One region of the Pseudomonas svalbardensis genome, then DNA from elsewhere that is predicted to be linked to it. Evidence: predicted binding sites of a transcription regulator. Region 1 holds the regulator's gene; the other holds the start of a gene.
The links. Region 1 encodes sigma-54, which starts transcription at its own class of promoters, with help from an activator protein. Its sites were predicted from a motif close to ANTGGCATNNANNTTGCTNT; they were not measured.

Region 1 (10,339 bases):
GCACGTACTCGGGCCGTAAGCTCGGGATGCCGAGCACCGCCAATGCCGGCGGTGTGCACAACCTGTTCGTCACCCATGGTGACGAAGACCAGGCGGCCTTGCTGCGCCGCATGGGTCGCGGGCTGCTGGTGACTGAATTGATGGGCCAGGGCCTGAACATGGTCACTGGCGATTACTCCCGTGGCGCGGCGGGTTACTGGGTCGAGAATGGTGAAATCCAGTTTGCGGTTCAGGAAGTGACCATCGCCGGCAACATGCGTGACATGTTCAAACAGATCGTTGCCGTCGGTAATGACCTGGAACTGCGCAGCAACATTCGTACAGGTTCGGTGCTGATAGAACGTATGACGGTGGCGGGTAGCTAACGCTTAACCGTTACACAAAAAGGCGCGCCACCCATCGTTGGGTGGCGCGCCTTTTTTGTGCGTTGGTTTTCTCGGGGTTGTTTTGGTTCTCATTATCATCTAATAATAAATCTCATTACCGAATGGGCCCGGATCATGAGTTCTGCCTTGCACGAGCAGCCTTACCTCGAAAGCTGGCGCTGGATGAGTCGCCAGATCCGTTGCGCGATGGACCCTGACGAGCCTCGCCTGATCGAACATTACCTGGCCGAAGGCCGGTACCTCGCCTGCTGCACGGCAACGTCTCCCTGGACAATCGCCGAAACTTCTTTCCGCCTGTTACTCGACACCGCCGCTGATGTTGCGCTGCCCTGGCACTGGCGCACCTTTTGTCTGGACCAGGCCTGGCGGCCATTGCGCGATCTGGAACGCCTCTCTCTGTGCAAGTGCCGCCTCAAGCGCTGGCAGAGCTACACCTGGCAACTGGCGACCTGCGAGTTGCAGCCCTCGATTCCTCTCATAGAACTGGTGCAAGGATTTACAGATGACCAAGACACGTATTGAGCGCGACAGCATGGGTGAGCTTCAAGTCCCGGTGGACGCCCTCTACGGCGCACAGACTCAACGTGCAGTGGATAACTTTCCCATCAGCGGCAAGCCGATGCCCGTGCAGTTCATCCGCGCGCTGATCCTGGCCAAGGCTGCCGCTGCCCGAGCCAACGTCGAGCTCGAACAAATCAGCGAATCCCAGGGCACAGCCATCGTCGATGCGGCGCTGGGCCTGCTCCAAAGCGACTTCATGCAGCATTTTCCGGTGGATATCTTCCAGACCGGTTCCGGCACCAGTTCGAACATGAACGCCAACGAAGTGATCGCCACCCTGGCCAGCCGTCTGCTCGGCGAACCGGTGAACCCCAATGATCACGTCAATTGCGGCCAAAGCAGCAACGACATCATCCCGACCACCATCCACGTCAGTGCTGCGTTGGCGTTGCACGACCAATTGTTGCCGGCGCTGGTGCGTCTGGTTCAGGTGATCGAGCGCAAGGCCGAAGAGGTTCATCACCACGTCAAAACCGGCCGCACTCACTTGATGGACGCGATGCCGGTGCGCATGAGCCAGGTGCTCAACGGTTGGGCGCAGCAGCTCAAGGCCAACATTGGCCATCTGCAGGATCTGCTGCCGAGCCTGCAATCCCTGGCTCAGGGCGGCACGGCAGTGGGTACCGGAATCAACGCTCATCCTCAATTCGCGGCGCGTTTCAGTGCGCAACTGAGCAAGCTGACCCAAGTGCAATTCAAACCGGGCGAGGATCTGTTTGCGCTGATCGGCTCTCAGGACACGGCGGTCAGTGTTTCCGGCCAGCTCAAGGCCACGGCCGTTTCGCTGATGAAAATCGCCAATGACCTGCGCTGGATGAACTCCGGCCCGCTGGCCGGTCTTGGTGAAATCGAGCTCGAAGCCTTGCAGCCGGGTTCTTCGATCATGCCTGGCAAGGTCAACCCGGTGATCCCGGAAGCGACCGCCATGGTCGCCGCTCAGGTCATCGGCAATGACACGGTTATCACCATCGCCGGTCAGTCGGGCAATTTCGAGCTGAACGTGATGCTGCCGATCATCGCCCAGAACCTGCTGAGCAGCATCGAGTTGCTGACCAACTCCAGCCATCTGCTGGGTGAAAAGGCCATCGCCAGCTTCAAGGTCAACGAAGCCAGGCTCAAGGAAGCGCTGTCGCGTAACCCGATCCTGGTCACCGCACTCAACCCGATCATTGGTTACCAAAAAGCCGCGGAGATCGCCAAGAAAGCCTATCAACAGGGCCGTCCGGTGATCGATGTCGCTCTGGAACACACCGACCTGACACGCAGCCAGCTTGAGGTCTTGCTGGACCCGGAGAAACTCACCGCAGGCGGCGTGTAATCACCGCAACCGCTTTGGAGGCTCACCATGGAACACTGGAAACGCACGATCGAAAGGGCTAATCGTTGTTTCATGCTGGGCGAATACGTCGATGCCCGCGAGGCCTACTTGCAGGCATTGGCCCTGGCCCAGGTGTTGTTCGAGCGATGGGCAGATGCCGACGAGGCGGTCGCGGCCTGCGTGATTTCCCACCACAACCTGGCGGACCTGCATTTGCGTCTGAACCAGCCGGAGGAGAGCGCCGAGTACTTGTGCGCCATCCATCAGCGGTTGTTGCAGACCATGCAGGACCCACGACTGGTGCCAGCCTTGCGTGAAGCCGCGCTGCGCCAGAGCAGCAAGACCTACGTCGAGCTGCTGAATTTCATCAGCGAACACGGCGAATACCCGCGCACCCATCGTTTGCTGCACATCGATGCCGCCTCGCCTGCGCCCCTACATCATGGAGTTCATTGAAATGGCTTTTACCTTGCCTGCCTTGCCTTACGCCTACGATGCCCTGGAACCGCACATCGATGCGCAGACCATGGAAATCCACTACACCAAGCATCACCAGACCTACATCAACAACCTCAACGCTGCGGTGGAAGGCACCGAGTTTGCCGAGTGGCCGGTGGAAAAACTGGTGTCAGCTGTCCGGCAACTGCCGGAGAAGCTGCGCGCGGCGGTGATCAATCAGGGCGGTGGGCATGCCAACCATTCGCTGTTCTGGGAAGTGATGGCGCCCAACGGCGGCGGCAATCCTGAAGGCTCCTTGGCTGAGGCGATCAATGAGCAACTGGGCGGCCTGAGCAGTTTCAAGGAAGCCTTCACCAAAGCCGCGCTGACTCGTTTCGGCAGCGGCTGGGCGTGGCTCAGTGTGACGCCGCAAAAGACGCTGGTCGTTGAAAGCAGCGGCAATCAGGACAGTCCATTGATGAACGGCAATACGCCAATCCTCGGCCTGGATGTCTGGGAGCACGCTTATTACCTGCAATACCAGAACCGTCGCCCGGAATACATCAACGCGTTCTACAACGTGATCAATTGGCCTGAAGTCGCTGCGCGCTATCAGGCTGCACTGGTTTAAGACTTCTGCAAAAACAATCCAAGGCTAGCTATGGGCACTGAAACACTGGCGATCGGAAGTGGACGAATGTTTCGTTACGCATTCGGATCGCTGTTACTGCTGGCAGGCATGACGTTATTGGTTGCCCAAGGCTTAGCGTGGCTGGACCTCGAGCCGAAACTGCTGCGCGCGCTGCAAGGCGGGGCGATCTGCGCTTTGGGCACTGCCTTGGGCGCGGTGCCCGTGCTGGTAATTCGACGGATGCCCCAGACGGTCAGCGATACGCTGCTCGGCTTCGGGGCCGGGGTAATGCTCGCGGCGACAGCGTTTTCGTTGATCGTTCCGGGGATCTCTGCCGCTGAAAACCTGGGGCTGACGCCTTGGGCGGCCAGCGGACTGATCAGTTTCGGCATCATGCTGGGTGCGTTCGGATTGTTCCTGGTTGATCGCAAGGTGTCAGGTGCGTCGCCGGAAATGCTCGTAGGCACGCTGGAGCGACCGGTCATCCCGACGCGAATCTGGTTGTTTGTGTTTGCGATCATTGCCCACAATATCCCCGAAGGCATGGCGGTCGGAGTGTCGGCGGGGGGTGGCATGCCTGACGCCGATAGTCTGGCCATGGGCATCCGCCTTGCAGGATGTGCCGGAAGGTCTGGTGATCGCGCTGGTATTGGCCGGGGCAGGGATGTCGCGGGTCAAGGCGTTCCTGATTGGTGCTGCGTCAGGGTTGGTCGAGCCGGTCTTCGCGTTGTTGTGTGCCTGGCTAGTGAGCCTGGCCGAATTGTTGTTGCCCTTGGGGTTGGCACTGGCGGCCGGGGCAATGTTGCTGGTGGTCACCCATGAAGTCATCCCCGAGTCGCGCCGCAATGGTCACGACAAGCTTGCAAGTCTTGGGTTGCTGATCGGGTTTTGCTTGATGATGGTGATGGATACAGCGCTCGCTTAGGCGAGCGTTATTCGCCTTCGCCGAAGTAGTCATTGATCAAATTCACCAATGCCTGCAGCGCCTCATCAGCCTGTTCACCTTCGGTGCTCAGGTGGATTTTGGTGCCCTTGCCCGCAGCGAGCATCATCATTGCCATGATGCTTTTTCCGTCGACCGTGGATTCCGGCGTGCGTCCTACTCTGATCGTGCAATCCTTGAACTCACCGGCGACGCCAACGAATTTTGCAGAAGCGCGGGCATGCAGGCCCAGCTTGTTGATGATTTCAATTTCCAGAGCAGGCATCGCGGTGTGAATCCTTTAGCTGAGGTCGCGGTGGCGAACCTGGACGTTCTTCAGGGTTTTTTGCAGGGCCTGGCCTAGACGTTCGGTCAGGTAGACTGAGCGGTGATGGCCGCCGGTGCAGCCAATGGCAATGGTGACATAAGCGCGGTTGCTGGCGGCAAAGCGTGGTAGCCACTTGAACAAGTAGGTGGAGATGTCCTGGAACATCTCTTCGACGTCCGGCTGTGCCGCCAGGTACTCGGCAACCGGTTGGTCGAGCCCGGATTGATCGCGCAACTCTGGCTTCCAGTAAGGGTTCGGCAGGCAGCGCACGTCGAACACCAGGTCAGCGTCCACCGGCATGCCACGCTTGAAGCCGAAAGACTCCACCAGGAACGCCGTACCGGGTTCCGGCTGGTTCAGCAGGCGGAGCTTGATGGTATCCCGCAGCTGATACAGGTTCAGGTTGGTGGTGTTTACTTTGAGATCGGCGAGGTCGGCAATCGGCCCGAGCAGGGCGGTCTCATCGTTGATGGCCTCGGCCAGCGAGCGATTGGCATTGCTCAGCGGGTGGCGACGGCGGGTTTCCGAGAAGCGTTTGAGCAAGGTTTCTTCGTCGGCGTCCAGATAAAGCACATCACACTGTATATGCCGGCTGCGTACTTCTTCCAGCAGTTCGGGAAACCGCGACAAGTGACTCGGCAAGTTACGCGCATCGATCGATACGGCAACCAGCGGTTGCGCCAGCTCGGTGTGAATCAACGCGCGTTCGGCCAGTTCCGGCAGCAGGCCGGCGGGCAGGTTGTCGATGCAGTAGTAGCCGTTGTCCTCGAGAACATCGAGTGCGGTACTTTTACCTGAGCCGGAGCGGCCACTGACGATGATCAAGCGCATGATTAATGACCGTTTTGCTCGTCCAGGACAACCTGATACAAGGCTTCATTGCTCGGGGCGCTGCGCAGTTTTTCGCGCACTTCCTTGCGGTCGAGCATGCTGGCGATCTGGCGCAGTAACTCCAGGTGCGCATCGGTAGCGGCTTCCGGGACCAGCAGAACGAACAGCAGGTCAACCGGGGCGCCGTCGATGGCGTCGAAATCGATGGGTGCATCAAGGTGCATCAGGGCACTGATGGGCGAGGTGCAGCCCTTCAGGCGGCAGTGGGGAATGGCGATGCCGTTGCCAAAACCGGTTGAGCCAAGTTTTTCACGGGCAATCAGAGCCTCGAAGACATCTTGCATCTCCAGATCCGGCACTTCTTTGTGGATAAGGTTGGCAATTTGCTCGAGGGCTTTCTTTTTACTGCCGCCCGGCACGTTCACGAGGGAACGGCCGGGGGTCAGGATGCTTTCAAGTCGGATCATGGGTTGGGAGTGTTAACGACCGGTCGCGCCCTGGAGGAGGCTTTGGGTCTTTTCCTTATGCTTTTTGAGTTGTTTATCCAGCTTGTCGGTCAGTGCGTCGATCGCCGCGTACATATCGGTATGCTCCGCGTTTGCGACCACTTCATTGCCGGGAATATGCAGCGTGGCTTCGATTTTCTGCTTGAGCTTTTCGACCGTCATCGTGACTTGCACGTTGGTGATCTTGTCGAAATGCCTCTCTAATCGTTCGAGTTTTTCGCCGATGTAGGTGCGAAGAGGTTCGGTCACTTCCAGTTGGTGTCCACTGATGTTGACTTGCATACAGCTCTCCTTCGTTGCCAGTGCATAAAGCGGCAGGCAGAAATGCCTGCCACTGGAACGCTGTGGCGTGGCTCTACATCAACCGCTTGCGTTCGCTCGAAGGCGCGATCCCGAGGGATTCGCGGTACTTGGCGACGGTGCGGCGAGCCACCTGAATGCCTTGTGCCTCCAGTAAACCAGCGATCTTGCTGTCACTCAACGGCTTTTTCTGATTTTCCGCGGCAACCAGTTTTTTGATGATCGCGCGGATCGCCGTGGACGAGCATTCACCGCCCTCTGAGGTGCTGACGTGGCTCGAGAAAAAGTATTTCAGTTCATATATACCCCGAGGGGTATGCATGAACTTTTGCGTGGTCACCCGAGAAATCGTCGACTCGTGCATGCCCACCGCTTCGGCGATGTCATGCAGGACCAGCGGTTTCATGGCTTCGTCGCCGTATTCAAGAAAACCGCGCTGATGCTCGACGATCTGAGTGGCTACTTTCATCAGGGTTTCGTTGCGGCTTTGCAGGCTCTTGATGAACCAGCGGGCCTCTTGCAACTGATTGCGCATGAAGGTGTTGTCGGCGCTGGTGTCGGCGCGGCGCACGAAACCGGCGTATTGAGCATTGACCCGCAGGCGCGGCACGGATTCCTGGTTCAGTTCCACCAGCCAGCGCTCGTTGTCCTTGCGTACGATCACGTCGGGAACGACGTATTCGGCTTCGCTGGACTCGATTTGCGAGCCTGGGCGCGGGTTGAGGCTCTGGACCAATTCAATCACTTGGCGCAGTTCATCTTCCTTGAGCTTCATGCGACGCATCAGCTGGCTGTAGTCGCGGCTGCCGAGCAGGTCGATGTAATCGGTGACCAGGCGTTTGGCCTCGACCAGCCAAGGCGTCTTGGCGGACAACTGACGCAATTGCAGCAGCAGGCATTCGCCCAGATTACGGGCGCCGATGCCAGCGGGTTCGAATTGCTGGATGCGGTGCAGGACGGCTTCGATTTCGTCCAGTTCGATGTCCAGTTCCGGATCGAAGGCTTCGAGAATCTCCTCGAGAGTTTCGTCCAGGTAACCCTGATTGTTGATGCAGTCGATCAGGGTCACGGCAATCAGGCGATCAGTGTCGGACATCGGTGCCAGGTTCAGTTGCCACAGCAAGTGGCTTTGCAGGCTTTCGCCGGCCGATGTACGGGTGGTGAAATCCCACTCGTCGTCATCGTTACTCGGCAGGCTGCTGGCGCTGGTCTGGTAGACGTCTTCCCACGCGGTGTCGACGGGCAGTTCGTTGGGAATCCGCTCGTTCCAGTCGCCTTCCTCGAGGTTGTCCACCGTCGGAGCGGTTTCCTGGTAGGAGGGTTCCGAAACATCGGCGTTGGGTGGCTGTTCGGCTTTGTCGGCCAAGGGGTCGGCGTTATCGAAGTCGTCGCCTTCTTCCTGGCGTTCGAGCATCGGATTGGACTCCAGGGCCTCCTGGATTTCCTGTTGCAGGTCCAGGGTCGACAATTGGAGCAGGCGGATGGCCTGTTGCAGCTGCGGTGTCATCGTCAGCTGCTGGCCCATTCTCAAGACTAGCGATGGTTTCATGGCAGGGGCTTAACACCTTATTCGCCGGCGCACATGCGCCATCCACTACAGGGCGCCGGAGCGCCAAACATAAGCAAATTATATGCCCGAAACTGCAGCGTTTGCCTAGAGCGCTGTAACAATAAAAAAATGTTGATTTTTTATCGAGACAAGCGCCCGAGCAACCAGCCAGACACCTCAGTGCTTACAGGCGGAACTCATGGCCCAGATACACTTCCTTGACCAGGTCGTTGGCCAGGATGGTGGCAGAGTCACCTTCGGCGATCAGTTGGCCATCGTTGACGATGTAGGCGGTTTCGCAGATATCCAGGGTTTCACGGACGTTGTGGTCAGTGATCAGCACGCCAATGCCCTTGGCCTTGAGGTGATAGATGATCTGTTTGATATCGCCCACCGAAATCGGGTCCACGCCGGCGAATGGTTCGTCGAGCAGGATGAATTTCGGGTTGGTAGCGAGTGCCCGGGCGATTTCCACGCGGCGGCGTTCACCACCGGACAGACTCATCCCGAGGTTGTCGCGGATGTGGCTGATATGGAATTCCTGCAGCAGGCTTTCCAGCTCTTTGCGACGACCGGCCTTGTCGAGTTCCTTGCGGGTCTCGAGGATCGCCATGATGTTGTCGGCTACCGAGAGTTTGCGGAAGATCGAGGCTTCTTGCGGAAGATAGCCGATACCGGCCTTCGCACGACCGTGCATGGGCTGGTGGCTGACATCCAGGTCGTCAATCAGTACGCGGCCCTGGTCGGCCTGTACCAGGCCGACAATCATGTAAAAGCAGGTGGTCTTGCCGGCGCCGTTGGGACCCAGCAGGCCGACGATCTGACCGCTGTCGATCGACAGGCTGACGTCACGCACGACCTGGCGGCTCTTGTAGCTCTTGGCCAGATGCTGAGCTTTCAGAGTTGCCATTACTGGGCCTTTTGCTCGTCGGTTTTCTTCTTCGGCTGGATCACCATGTCGATGCGCGGACGCGACTCGGTGACCTTGTTGCCCGTCGCGCGACCGGCGCTCGCAAGCTTTTTAACCGTGTCGTAGACGATTTTCTCGCCTTGGGTGACGTTGTTGTCCTTGTCGATGACTTTGGCACGATCGATCAATACGACGCGGTTTTGCGAGGCGTGGTACTGGATGGTCACTCCGTAGCCCTGAACCGGCTTGGTGTCGCCAGCCGTCTGCATCTGCTCGAAGTAGGCCAGATTGCCCACCGAAGTCACCACGTCGATGTCGCCGGCCGGGGTGCGGGTGATGGTTACAGTATTGCCTTTAACAATCATCGAGCCCTGGGTAATGATCACGTCACCTTTATAGGTGGCAATACCATTCTTGTCGTCCAGTTGGGCATCGTCGGCCTGGATGCGGATAGGCTGCTCTTGATCGTTCGGCAGAGCCCAGGCGCTCACGCTTCCCAGTGCTGCGCTCAGACCGAGCAAAATAGGGAGGGTTTTAACGAGCCTCATACTGTCCTCTTACGTTCGATAGCAGGTGTATCCTGCTTTCTTTCAAATACGCTTTCATTCCCTTGCCAGTCGACACACCACCAGCGCCGTCGATTCTAACGGGTTGCTCGGTCTGCGCATATTGCTGATGCGGGAACACTGTCATGCGGGTGGTGGTAATCAGGGTCTTGCGGTTTTTCTCGTCGAAGCGCGTGATGCGCACCGAGTCAATCAGTTCGACCTGAGTTCCGTCGGAATTCACTTCGCCGTGCTCGCTCTGGATATGCCACGGAAACTCGGTGCCGCGGAACATGTTCAGGTCGGGATTGGTCAACAGCGTCACTTCGGTGGCTTTCAGGTGTTCAACCTTGTCGGACGTCATTTCGTATTGCAGTTTGCCGTCAGGCAGGTACTGCACGCTGTGGGCTTTGATCGCGTAATAGTCGATCGCGGTTTCATCGATCTTTGCCACCGGCTGGTCGAGGAAGCGTTCCGGGCTGATGTTCCAGTAGCCGACCGCCGCGAATATCGCTGCGATGCAGCCAAACACCAGGAATTTGCGAATCTTTTTGCTCAGCATAGTTGGCTCACAGGTACGCGGCGTTTGCCGCATCAAGGCGGCCCTGCGCGCGCAGGATCAATTCGCAGAATTCGCGAGCGGCACCCTCGCCACCGCGGGCCTGGGTGATGCCGTGGGCGTGTTCACGGACGAAACTGGCAGCGTTTGCCACCGCCATGCCAAGGCCGACGCGGCGAATCACCGGCAGGTCCGGCAGGTCGTCGCCGAGATAGGCGACTTGCTCATAGCTTAGGTTGAGTTGGGCAAGAAGCTCGTCGAGTACCACCAGTTTGTCTTCGCGCCCCTGGTACACGTGTGGAATGCCGAGGTTCTTCGCTCGTCGTTCGACCACCGGGGTCTTGCGGCCGCTGATGATAGCGGTCTGCACGCCGGCTGCCATCAACATCTTGATGCCTTGGCCGTCGAGGGTGTTGAACGTCTTGAATTCGCTGCCGTCTTCGAGGAAGTACAGGCGTCCGTCGGTCAGTACGCCATCGACGTCAAAAACCGCCAGTTTGATGTTCTTGCCGCGTTGCAGCAGGTCGGTGCTCATCACATTACTCCTGCGCGCAG
Region 2 (10,339 bases), 850 kb from region 1:
TGCCCACCGAAAGGATCACCACATGGCCTTCGCGCTGCTCTTCATGAGCGGCGGAGCTGACCAGCCAGCGTTTGAGGTAGAACAATGGCAGCGCCTTGTCCCGCACGATCACCACTTCCTGGCCGTCCACCACGTTGGTGCGCGACAGGTCGAGGTGGAAGATCTCGTTGACGTTCACCAGCGGGAACGCAAACGCCTGGTTGCCCAGCATGACCATCAGCGTCGGCATGATCGCCAGGGTCAACGGGACCTTGATGACGATCTTCGAGCCCTTGCCCTTGGTCGAATAGATATTGATGGTGCCGTTGAGCTGGGCGATTTTGGTTTTCACCACGTCCATGCCCACGCCGCGTCCGGAGACATCGGAAATTTCGGTCTTGGTCGAGAAACCCGGCGCGAAGATCAGGTTGAAGCAATCGGTTTCGCTGAGGCGATCCGCTGCATCCTTGTCCATCAAGCCTTTCTTCACGGCAATGCCGCGCAGAACATCGGCGTCCATGCCCTTGCCGTCATCGGAAATCGACAGCAGGATGTGGTCGCCTTCCTGTTCAGCGGACAGGATCACCTTGCCGCTGCGAGGCTTGCCCATCGCTTCACGCTCGGCCGGCTCTTCAATACCGTGGTCGACCGAGTTGCGCACCAAGTGGACCAGCGGGTCGGCCAGGGCCTCGACGAGGTTCTTGTCGAGGTCGGTTTCTTCGCCGACCAGTTCCAGGTTGATCTCTTTCTTGAGCTGGCGAGCCAGGTCGCGAACCAGACGCGGGAAGCGCCCGAAGACCTTCTTGATCGGTTGCATCCGGGTCTTCATGACCGCGGTTTGCAGGTCGGCCGTGACCACGTCGAGGTTCGACACGGCCTTGGACATGGCTTCGTCGCCGCTGTTGAGGCCCAGACGGACCAAGCGGTTACGCACCAGTACCAACTCGCCGACCATGTTCATGATTTCGTCGAGACGCGCGGTATCGACCCGCACGGTGGTCTCGGCTTCGCTGGCCGGTTTTTCCGGTGGCGGCGCGGACGGAGCACGAGCCGGAGCCGGGGCAGCAGCAGCGGCAGGCTTCGGCGCTTCGGCTTTAGGCTCGGGCGCTTTGGCAACGGGTTTCGGTGCAACAGCCTTGGCAATGGGCGCCGCAACCGAAGCGCTGGCGCCCGACGCGGTACCGACTTCAGTGAACTTGCCTTTGCCGTGCAATTCGTCGAGCAGCGATTCGAACTCGTGATCGGAGATCAGATCGCCCCCAGCCGCTTTAGCGGTGGGCGCAGCCGGGGCCGGCACCGCAGCAATGGCCGATTCCAGCGCATCAACGGCAAAGTTACCCTTGCCGTGCAGCTGATCGAGCAGTGCTTCGAACTCGTCGTCGGTGATATCGGAGCTGTCGCCTGCCGCTTTCGGGGCAGCCGGTGCGGCTGGCGCCGGGGCCACCGCATCGACGGCGAACTGGCCTTTACCGTGCAGTTGATCGAGCAACGACTCGAACTCGGCATCGGTAATTTCGTCGCTGCCCGCTGCATTGCTGCTCGGCGCCGGCACAGCCGCCGGGGCTTCTGCCTGAGCCTTGACGGCGTTCAGCGAGTCCAGCAGTTGTTCGAATTCGTTATCGGTGATGTCACCCGATTCGCTCTCGGCGGCAGGTTCTTCCACCACCTCGGCGACCGGTGCCGTTTCATCGGCGGTTTGCGGCTCGGCCAGACGGGCCAGAGCTGCCAGCAGTTCAGGCGTGGCAGCCGTGATCGGGGTGCGCTCGCGGACTTCGGTAAACATGCCGTTCACCGCATCCAGCGCTTCGAGAACCACGTCCATCAGTTCCGAGTCGACGCGACGTTCACCCTTGCGCAGGATGTCGAACACGTTCTCGGCGATGTGACAGCACTCCACCAGCTCGTTGAGCTGGAGGAAGCCGGCGCCTCCTTTTACAGTGTGAAAACCGCGAAAAATTGCATTGAGCAAGTCCGCATCATCAGGTCGGCTTTCAAGCTCGACCAGCTGTTCGGACAGTTGCTCTAGAATCTCGCCGGCCTCAACCAGGAAATCCTGAAGGATCTCTTCATCGGCGCCGAAGCTCATGTGTAGGGGTGCTCCTAGAATCCAAGGCTGGAAAGCAAATCGTCTACATCGTCCTGACCGGACACAACGTCTTCTCTTTTATCGGCATGAATCTGCGGACCTTCACCCTGAGAGAGATGTTTTTGCGGATCTTTTTCTGCCAGCATCGCTTCACGGTCATGTTCGATGCCCGCAAAGCGGTCCACCTGACTGGCCATAAGCACGAGCTTGAGCAGGTTGCTTTCAACTTCGGTGACCAATTGGGTCACGCGCTTGATCACCTGACCGGTGAGGTCCTGGTAATCCTGAGCGAGCAGAATGTCGTTGAGGTTGCTCGACACAACGCGATTGTCTTCGCTGCTGCGTGTCAGGAAACCGTCGACTCGCCGGGCCAGCTCGCGGAACTCTTCAGCCCCGACTTCGCGACGCATGAACCGTCCCCAGTCGGTGCTCAAGGCTTGGGCTTCGTTGCTCAGGCCGTTGACCAGCGGCGTGGCGTTTTCCACCAGGTCCATGGTGCGGTTGGCAGCAGCCTCGGTCAGCTTGACCACATACCCCAGACGCTCGGTGGCATCCGTGATCTGCGAGACTTCCTCGGCTTGTGGCATGTGCGGGTCAATCTGGAAATTGACGATCGCGCTATGCAGCTCGCGAGTGAGCTTGCCCACTTCCTGATACAGGCCACGGTCACGGGTCTGATTGAGCTCATGGATCAGTTGCACAGCGTCGCCGAACCTGCCTTTTTCAAGGCTTTCGACCAGTTCGACCGCGTGTTTTTTCAGAGTCGATTCGAAATCGCCCTGTGAAGACTCGTTATGCTCCATAGCTCCCCCGTGGCGCAGTGGCTTCGCACATCAACCGATGCGTTCGAAAATCTTCTCGATTTTTTCTTTTAACGCCTGGGCCGTGAAAGGCTTGACCACATAGCCGTTAACACCGGCTTGGGCTGCCTCGATGATCTGCTCGCGCTTGGCTTCAGCGGTCACCATCAGCACCGGCAGGTGCTTGAGCTTTTCATCGGCACGCACGTGGCGCAGCAGATCGATACCGGTCATGCCAGGCATGTTCCAGTCTGTTACCAGAAAGTCGATGCTGCCGCTGTTGAGAACCGGAATGGCAGTAGTGCCATCGTCGGCCTCGACCGTGTTGGTGAACCCAAGGTCACGCAACAGGTTTTTAATGATCCGCCGCATCGTTGAGAAGTCATCAACGATGAGGATTTTCATGTTCTTGTCCAATTCGACCTCCAAGCAGTCTTAAACGCGCCCAGCACCTGGACGCGCCATTTCAATCAATCCGGCAAAGCACTCAATGACTGTCTGGAGCACAACAGATCGGGACCGGTACGGTTCAACACCCCACCAGCCGCGTTCGCAGTGTCCCCACACTGCCTTCAGCGCGCTCGCCACTCCCCCAAACGCCCCCGCAAACGGGCCGCGCACTGGCTGTGTAACTGGCTGACCCGAGATTCGCTGACCCCCAGGACCTCACCGATTTCCTTGAGATTCAACTCTTCGTCGTAGTACAGCGCCAACACCAGTCGCTCACGCTCCGGCAAATTGGCAATCGCGTCCGCCAGCGCTGCCTGGAAGCGTTCATCTTCCAGATCGCGCGACGGCTCCAGATGAGCACTGGCGCCATCCTCGTGCAGCCCTTCGTGTTCGCCGTCCTGCAACAGATCGTCGAAACTGAATAAGCGGCTGCCCAGGGTGTCGTTCAAAATCCCGTAATAATCGTCGAGACTCAATTGGAGTTCGGCCGCAACCTCGTGATCTTTAGCGTCACGGCCGGTTTTAGCTTCAATCGAGCGAATGGCGTCGCTGACCATCCGGGTATTGCGGTGGACCGAACGTGGCGCCCAGTCCCCCTTGCGTACTTCATCGAGCATCGCGCCACGGATTCGAATGCCCGCGTACGTCTCGAAACTCGCGCCTTTGCTGGCGTCGTATTTGGTCGACACTTCAAGCAGGCCGATCATCCCGGCCTGGATCAGATCTTCCACCTGAACACTGGCTGGCAGACGCGCCAGCAAGTGGTAGGCAATGCGTTTAACCAGTGGCGCGTAACGCTCGATCAGCTCGTACTGCGCGTCACGTGCCGACTTCTTGTAGAGGTTGTAGCCACTGGCTGTCATAGCACGGGTCCTGCCGTTTGTTGCACGAGGCGCTCGACGAAAAACTCCAGGTGCCCACGCGGGTTGGCAGGCAGCGGCCAGGTATCGACCTTCTGTGCAATGGCCTTGAACGCCAGTGAGCACTTGGACCGCGGGAAGGCTTCGTAAACGGCGCGCTGCTTCTGCACAGCCTTGCGCACACTTTCGTCGTAAGGCACCGCGCCGACGTATTGTAAGGCGACGTCAAGGAAGCGATCCGTGACCTTGGTCAACTTGGCGAACAGGTTGCGACCTTCCTGCGGGCTCTGGGCCATGTTGGCCAGGACCCGGAAGCGGTTCATGCCGTAATCGCGGTTCAGCAGTTTGATCAGTGCGTAGGCATCTGTGATCGAGGTCGGTTCGTCGCAGACCACCAGCAAGACTTCTTGCGCTGCGCGAACGAAACTGACGACCGAGTCTCCAATGCCCGCAGCGGTGTCGATCACCAGCACGTCGAGGTTGTCGCCGATATCGCTGAACGCCTGGATCAGGCCGGCGTGTTGGGCCGGGCTCAAATGAACCATGCTCTGTGTGCCGGACGCGGCCGGGACGATGCGAATGCCGCCAGGGCCTTGCAACAGTACGTCGCGCAGCTCGCAGCGGCCTTCGATCACGTCGGCCAAAGTACGTTTGGGTGTCAGTCCCAGCAGGACGTCGACGTTCGCCAGCCCCAGATCGGCGTCCAACAGCATGACGCGCCGGCCGAGCTCAGCTAGAGCCAGGGACAAGTTCACTGACACGTTAGTCTTCCCGACGCCACCTTTGCCGCCGGTCACCGCGATCACCTGTACGGGATGCATGCTGCCCATGAATTTTCTTTACCTTGTCTTACTTAGACGGAGGCCACATTACTGGCTGCGCGTTCACTAACTGAACAATGCATGGCAGACCATCGATGTAGGTACAAAAACTGTTCATTAATACCTCAGCCGACCTGCTTGGTCGGGCTGTGGTAAATATCAGCGAACATGTCAGCCATGGCTTCTTCGCTGGGTTCTTCTTGCATTTGCACGCTGACGGCGCGACTGACCAACTGATGACGACGCGGTAGATGCAAATCATCCGGAATCCGCGGGCCATCGGTCAGGTAGGCCACCGGCAATTCATGACTGATGGCCAGGCTCAACACCTCGCCCAGACTTGCCGTTTCATCCAGTTTAGTCAGGATGCAGCCAGCGAGCCCACAACGCTTGTAACTGTGATAAGCGGCCGTTAGAACCTGTTTCTGGCTGGTGGTTGCCAACACCAGATAATTTTTTGATTTGATGCCACGACCAGCCAGGCTTTCGAGCTGCATGCGCAGTGCCGGATCGCTGGCCTGAAGGCCCGCGGTATCGATCAGCACCACGCGTTTGCGCAGCAAGGGCTCCAGCGCCTGCACCAGCGATTGGCCCGGATCGACATGCGTCACCGACACATTGAGGATCCGGCCCAACGTCTTGAGTTGTTCCTGAGCACCAATACGGTAGCTGTCCATGCTGACCAGCGCGATATTCTGCGCGCCGTACTTGAGCACGTAACGGGCCGCGAGTTTGGCCAGGGTGGTGGTCTTGCCCATGCCGGCGGGGCCGACCATGGCAATCACGCCGCCCTCTTCCAAAGGCTCGACTTCCGGTGTGGCGATCATCCGCGCCAGGTGTGCCAGCAACATGCGCCAGGCCTGACGAGGTTCTTCAATATCGGTAATCAGCGCCAGCAAATCACGCGACAACGGGCCGGACAGACCGATGCGTTGCAGGCGACGCCAAAGATTGGCCTGGGCCGGACGGCTGCCTTGCAGCTGATTCCAGGCCAGGGAGCCGAGTTGCACTTCCATCAGTTCGCGCAGGCTGTTGAGTTCGAAACGCATCGAGTCGAACGCCCGTGGGTCGACGCCACCGGAGGCAGGTGCCGCAGCCGGTGCAGGACGACGGGGTTCGGTGTAGGTTGGCTCGATCAGCGGCTCGGCGGCGGTCAGTGGCAGGCCGGCGAACAATTGGCGATTGGTGGACTTATCGCTCTCGCCATCGCTGCGCAGGCTCAGTTCGGCCTGGGCGGTGACGATCCGCGATTGGGTCTTGCGCAGCTCGTCTTCGAGTTCCATGTTCGGAACGCGCGGGGCCAGCGCCGACAACTTGTAATCCAGGGCAGCCGTCAGCTCGACACCACCGGCGATCCGGCGGTTGCCAATGATGGCGGCATCACCGCCCAGCTCATCACGAACCAGTTTCATGGCCTGACGCATATCGGCGGCGAAAAAACGCTTAACTTGCATAAACCACTACCTCAGCCGTTGGGCCCTACTGTCGCAACGATGGTCACTTGCTTGTTGTCAGGAATTTCCTGGTAAGCCAACACATGCAAACCCGGGACTGCCAATCGGCCGAATCGCGACAGCATCGCGCGAACCGGACCGGCTACCAACAGAATCACCGGTTGACCTTGCATTTCCTGACGCTGCGCCGCATCGATCAACGAGCGTTGCAGTTTCTCAGCCATGCTTGGCTCCAGCAGAACACCCTCTTCCGAGCCTTGTCCTGCCTTCTGAAGACTATTGAGCAATATTTGTTCCAACCTTGGCTCCAGGGTGATCACTGGCAGCTCGGAGTCAGTGCCTACAATGCTTTGGACGATTGCGCGGGATACGCCAACGCGAACCGCGGCCACCAGCGCGGCAGTATCTTGACTCTTGCTGGCATTGTTTGCGATGGCTTCGGCAATGCTGCGAATGTCCCGTACTGGCACCTGCTCGGCCAGCAACGCCTGCAATACTTTGAGCAGCTGCGACAGAGACACCACACCCGGCACCAGCTCTTCGGCCAGTTTTGGCGAGCTTTTGGCCAACAATTGCATGAGCTGCTGCACTTCTTCGTGACCGATCAACTCGCTCGAGTGTTTGTACAGAATCTGGTTCAAGTGGGTTGCCACTACCGTACTGGCATCGACCACGGTGTAACCGAGGGATTGCGCCTGGGCACGCTGGCTGACTTCGATCCAGACCGCCTCCAGACCGAAAGCCGGATCTTTGGCGGTAATGCCGCTGAGCGTACCGTAGACCTGCCCCGGGTTGATCGCCAGTTCGCGGTCCGGGTAAATCTCCGCTTCAGCCAGGATCACCCCCATCAGGGTCAGGCGGTAGGCGCTCGGCGCCAGGTCGAGGTTGTCACGGATATGCACGGTCGGCATCAGGAAGCCCAGATCCTGGGACAGCTTCTTGCGCACACCCTTGATCCGCGCCAGCAACTGACCACCCTGATTGCGGTCCACCAGCGGAATCAGCCGGTAGCCGACTTCCAGGCCGATCATGTCGATCGGAGTGACGTCATCCCAGCCAAGCTCCTTGGTTTCCTGAGCGCGAGCCGGCGATGGCAGCAGTTCCTGTTGACGCTTGACCTCCTGCAAAGCTTGAACCTTGACCACGTTCTGCTTCTTCCAGAACAGGTACGCGCCGCCGGCCGCCAGGGCCGCCATGCTGAGAAAGGAGAAGTGTGGCATGCCGGGCACCAGGCCCATGACCGCCATAATACCCGCCGCCACTGCCAACGCTTTCGGCGAGGCGAACATCTGGCGATTGATCTGTTTGCCCATGTCTTCCGAGCCGGACGCACGAGTCACCATGATCGCTGCGGCAGTCGACAACAGCAGTGATGGCAATTGCGCCACCAAACCGTCACCGATGGTCAACAAGGCGTACACCCGACCGGCATCGCCGAAGGTCATGCCGTGCTGGAAGATACCGACCGCCATGCCGCCGATCAGGTTGATGAACAGAATCAGCAGGCCGGCAATGGCGTCACCGCGAACGAACTTGCTGGCACCGTCCATGGAACCGTAGAACTCCGCCTCTTGGGCGACTTCCGAACGACGGGCCTTGGCCTGAGCCTGATCGATCAGACCAGCGTTGAGGTCGGCGTCGATCGCCATTTGTTTACCGGGCATCGCATCGAGGGTGAAACGCGCACTCACCTCGGAAATCCGCCCGGCACCCTTGGTCACCACGACGAAGTTGATGATCATCAAAATCGCGAAGACGACGATACCGACCACGTAGTTACCGCCGATCACCACCTCGCCGAAGGCCTGGATCACCTTACCGGCGGAGGCGTGACCGTCCTGACCGTGGAGCATCACCACCCGCGTGGAGGCCACGTTCAACGCCAGCCGCAGTAGCGTCGCCACCAGTAGAATGGTCGGAAACACCGCGAAATCCAGCGGTCGCAAGGCATAAACGCAGACCAGCAACACCACGATCGACAAGGCAATGTTGAAGGTGAAGAACACGTCCAGCAGGAACGGCGGGATCGGCAACATCATCATCGCCAGCATGACCAGCAGCAGCAACGGCACACCCAGATTGCCCCGACTTAAGTCGGCAACGTTTGTGCGAGCACTGTTGAGTAACTGAGAGCGATCCACCGGTATTCCCCGTTCCTTGAAGCAAACTTTTTGACGCCGAAAGCGGGCGCGGGACGGGTACTGCAAGAAGCCTTCCAACTTTTGCGGAGGCGGGGAATAGAGGGATTTATTGAGCTTTTGTAGCAGCTGTCGAGCGTTCGAGGCGGGATCGCGCTCGACGAACTCCTCGTAAGGTTTCACGGCTGCTGCGCCGCCGGACGCAGCCTCGCAGGCTCGACAGCTGCTACAAAAGGGATTAACGCGCCGTCAGAATCTGCTCTTTGTGGATCGGACCGAGATGAAGCGACTTGCCGACCATGTACCGCGTACCTCTATGCATTTGAAGACCTTCCACCTCTACAAAATCCTCCTCAGCGTAACCGAGCACCACGATGGTTAAAGGTGCCTTCTGACCAGAAAGGTCGTGCCCCAGCATGAGGTTAAGCGCCCATTGAAAGGGAATGACCGGCAGGTCTTCGACGTTGATCTCACGCTTGTCCTCCCAACGAAAGTCCTTGCGCGCAACAACTTGCAAACGGCCATCGACCACACTGAATTGCGGTTTGTGATAACACTCCTCCAGCCCTCCACTTGACCACTGATCCATGTAATAACGAGGGGATGTGAAGACATCGAACAACGCGCGGTTATCACCAATATTGCCAGCAGCACCGAAGAAGTAATTGTATGCATAGTGGTAGCCGAACCCGTCCAGTTCGGGGCGAATCGCATTGATAGGGCTGTTCAGATAACCCGGAATATATGCATTGGCCATCTGCACAAAATGCGTAAAGTCCAGCGTCATGCCGAACGTAGCCGAGTAACTGATCGTGCGCTCGAGCGGATCCTCCTCCAGGACTCCCGAAACAAATTCCAACGCCATCCCTTGAAGCTTTCTGTATTCACGCTCTGCCATGACCGTAACCTCAAATGCCTAAATGAACGCCCATCCATAGTGATCAATCCACTCATTGAACGACCATAGCAAGGACATCGAACGGGAGAATTCCCAAGGCCATGACAACGCTTAAGAGGAAGTGTGTCTACTGTCAGAACTAACAGGTACATAGCGTTTTCAGACGGACGGCGGCTCTCAGGAATCGCGCCGCAAATCCGGCGGAATCGGCAGGTCGTCCTTGAGCGGATCCGGGCGCTTACCCTTGCCGGCGCGATGCTGGCGGATCTGGTAGACGTAAGCGAGCACCTGGGCGACGGCAAGGTAGAGCCCGCCGGGAATTTCCTGGTCAAGCTCGGTGGAGTAGTAAATCGAACGCGCCAGTGCCGGCGACTCAAGCAGCAGCACTTCGTTGGCCACAGCGATTTCACGGATCTTCAAGGCAAGGAAGTCGCTGCCCTTGGCGATCAGCATCGGCGCCCCACCCTTGTCCGGGTCGTACTTGAGCGCTACGGCGTAGTGGGTCGGGTTGGTGATCACCACATCGGCGTCGGGGATCGCCGCCATCATCCGGCGCTGGGACATTTCGCGCTGCAGCTGGCGAATCCGTTGTTTGACCTCCGGCCGTCCTTCCTGGTCTTTGTGCTCGTCGCGCACTTCCTGCTTGGTCATCTTCAGTTTCTTGATGCTTTCCCAGAGCTGTATCGGCACGTCCACGGCGGCGATGATGATCAGCCCGCAGGCCATCCACAGGGTGCTCCAGCCGACCACTTGCAGGCTGTGAATGATCGCCATGTCCAAGGGCTCATGGGCGATGCGCAGCAGGTCATCGATGTCCGAGGACAACACCGCCAGGGCCACGAACAACACGATG

Region 2: a site for sigma-54 is predicted at 8,610-8,629, ahead of flhA (flagellar biosynthesis protein FlhA). Genes of this name have one in related genera too.

What each region holds. Positions count from the first base shown of each region.
Region 1 is NZ_CP125619.1:1,003,310-1,013,648, forward strand. Features, by position in the region: gene pmbA (metalloprotease PmbA) at 1-365, shown strand, start outside; gene QFX16_RS04325 (FagA protein) at 501-908, shown strand; gene QFX16_RS04330 (class II fumarate hydratase) at 889-2,265, shown strand; gene QFX16_RS04335 (DUF2753 family protein) at 2,293-2,721, shown strand; gene QFX16_RS04340 (superoxide dismutase) at 2,723-3,334, shown strand; partial or broken gene QFX16_RS04345 (ZIP family metal transporter) at 3,365-4,259, shown strand; gene QFX16_RS04350 (HPr family phosphocarrier protein) at 4,267-4,542, opposite strand; gene rapZ (RNase adapter RapZ) at 4,558-5,415, opposite strand; gene ptsN (PTS IIA-like nitrogen regulatory protein PtsN) at 5,418-5,882, opposite strand; gene hpf (ribosome hibernation-promoting factor, HPF/YfiA family) at 5,895-6,203, opposite strand; gene QFX16_RS04370 (RNA polymerase factor sigma-54) at 6,277-7,770, opposite strand; gene lptB (LPS export ABC transporter ATP-binding protein) at 7,955-8,680, opposite strand; gene lptA (lipopolysaccharide transport periplasmic protein LptA) at 8,680-9,228, opposite strand; gene lptC (LPS export ABC transporter periplasmic protein LptC) at 9,215-9,787, opposite strand; gene QFX16_RS04390 (KdsC family phosphatase) at 9,795-10,319, opposite strand; gene QFX16_RS04395 (KpsF/GutQ family sugar-phosphate isomerase) at 10,319-10,339, opposite strand, start outside.
Region 2 is NZ_CP125619.1:1,855,509-1,865,847, reverse strand. Features, by position in the region: gene QFX16_RS08505 (chemotaxis protein CheA) at 1-2,065, opposite strand, end outside; gene QFX16_RS08500 (protein phosphatase CheZ) at 2,080-2,868, opposite strand; gene QFX16_RS08495 (chemotaxis response regulator CheY) at 2,899-3,270, opposite strand; gene fliA (RNA polymerase sigma factor FliA) at 3,438-4,178, opposite strand; gene fleN (flagellar synthesis regulator FleN) at 4,175-5,005, opposite strand; gene flhF (flagellar biosynthesis GTPase FlhF) at 5,122-6,450, opposite strand; gene flhA (flagellar biosynthesis protein FlhA) at 6,462-8,591, opposite strand; gene QFX16_RS08470 (hypothetical protein) at 8,827-9,486, opposite strand; gene flhB (flagellar biosynthesis protein FlhB) at 9,664-10,339, opposite strand, start outside.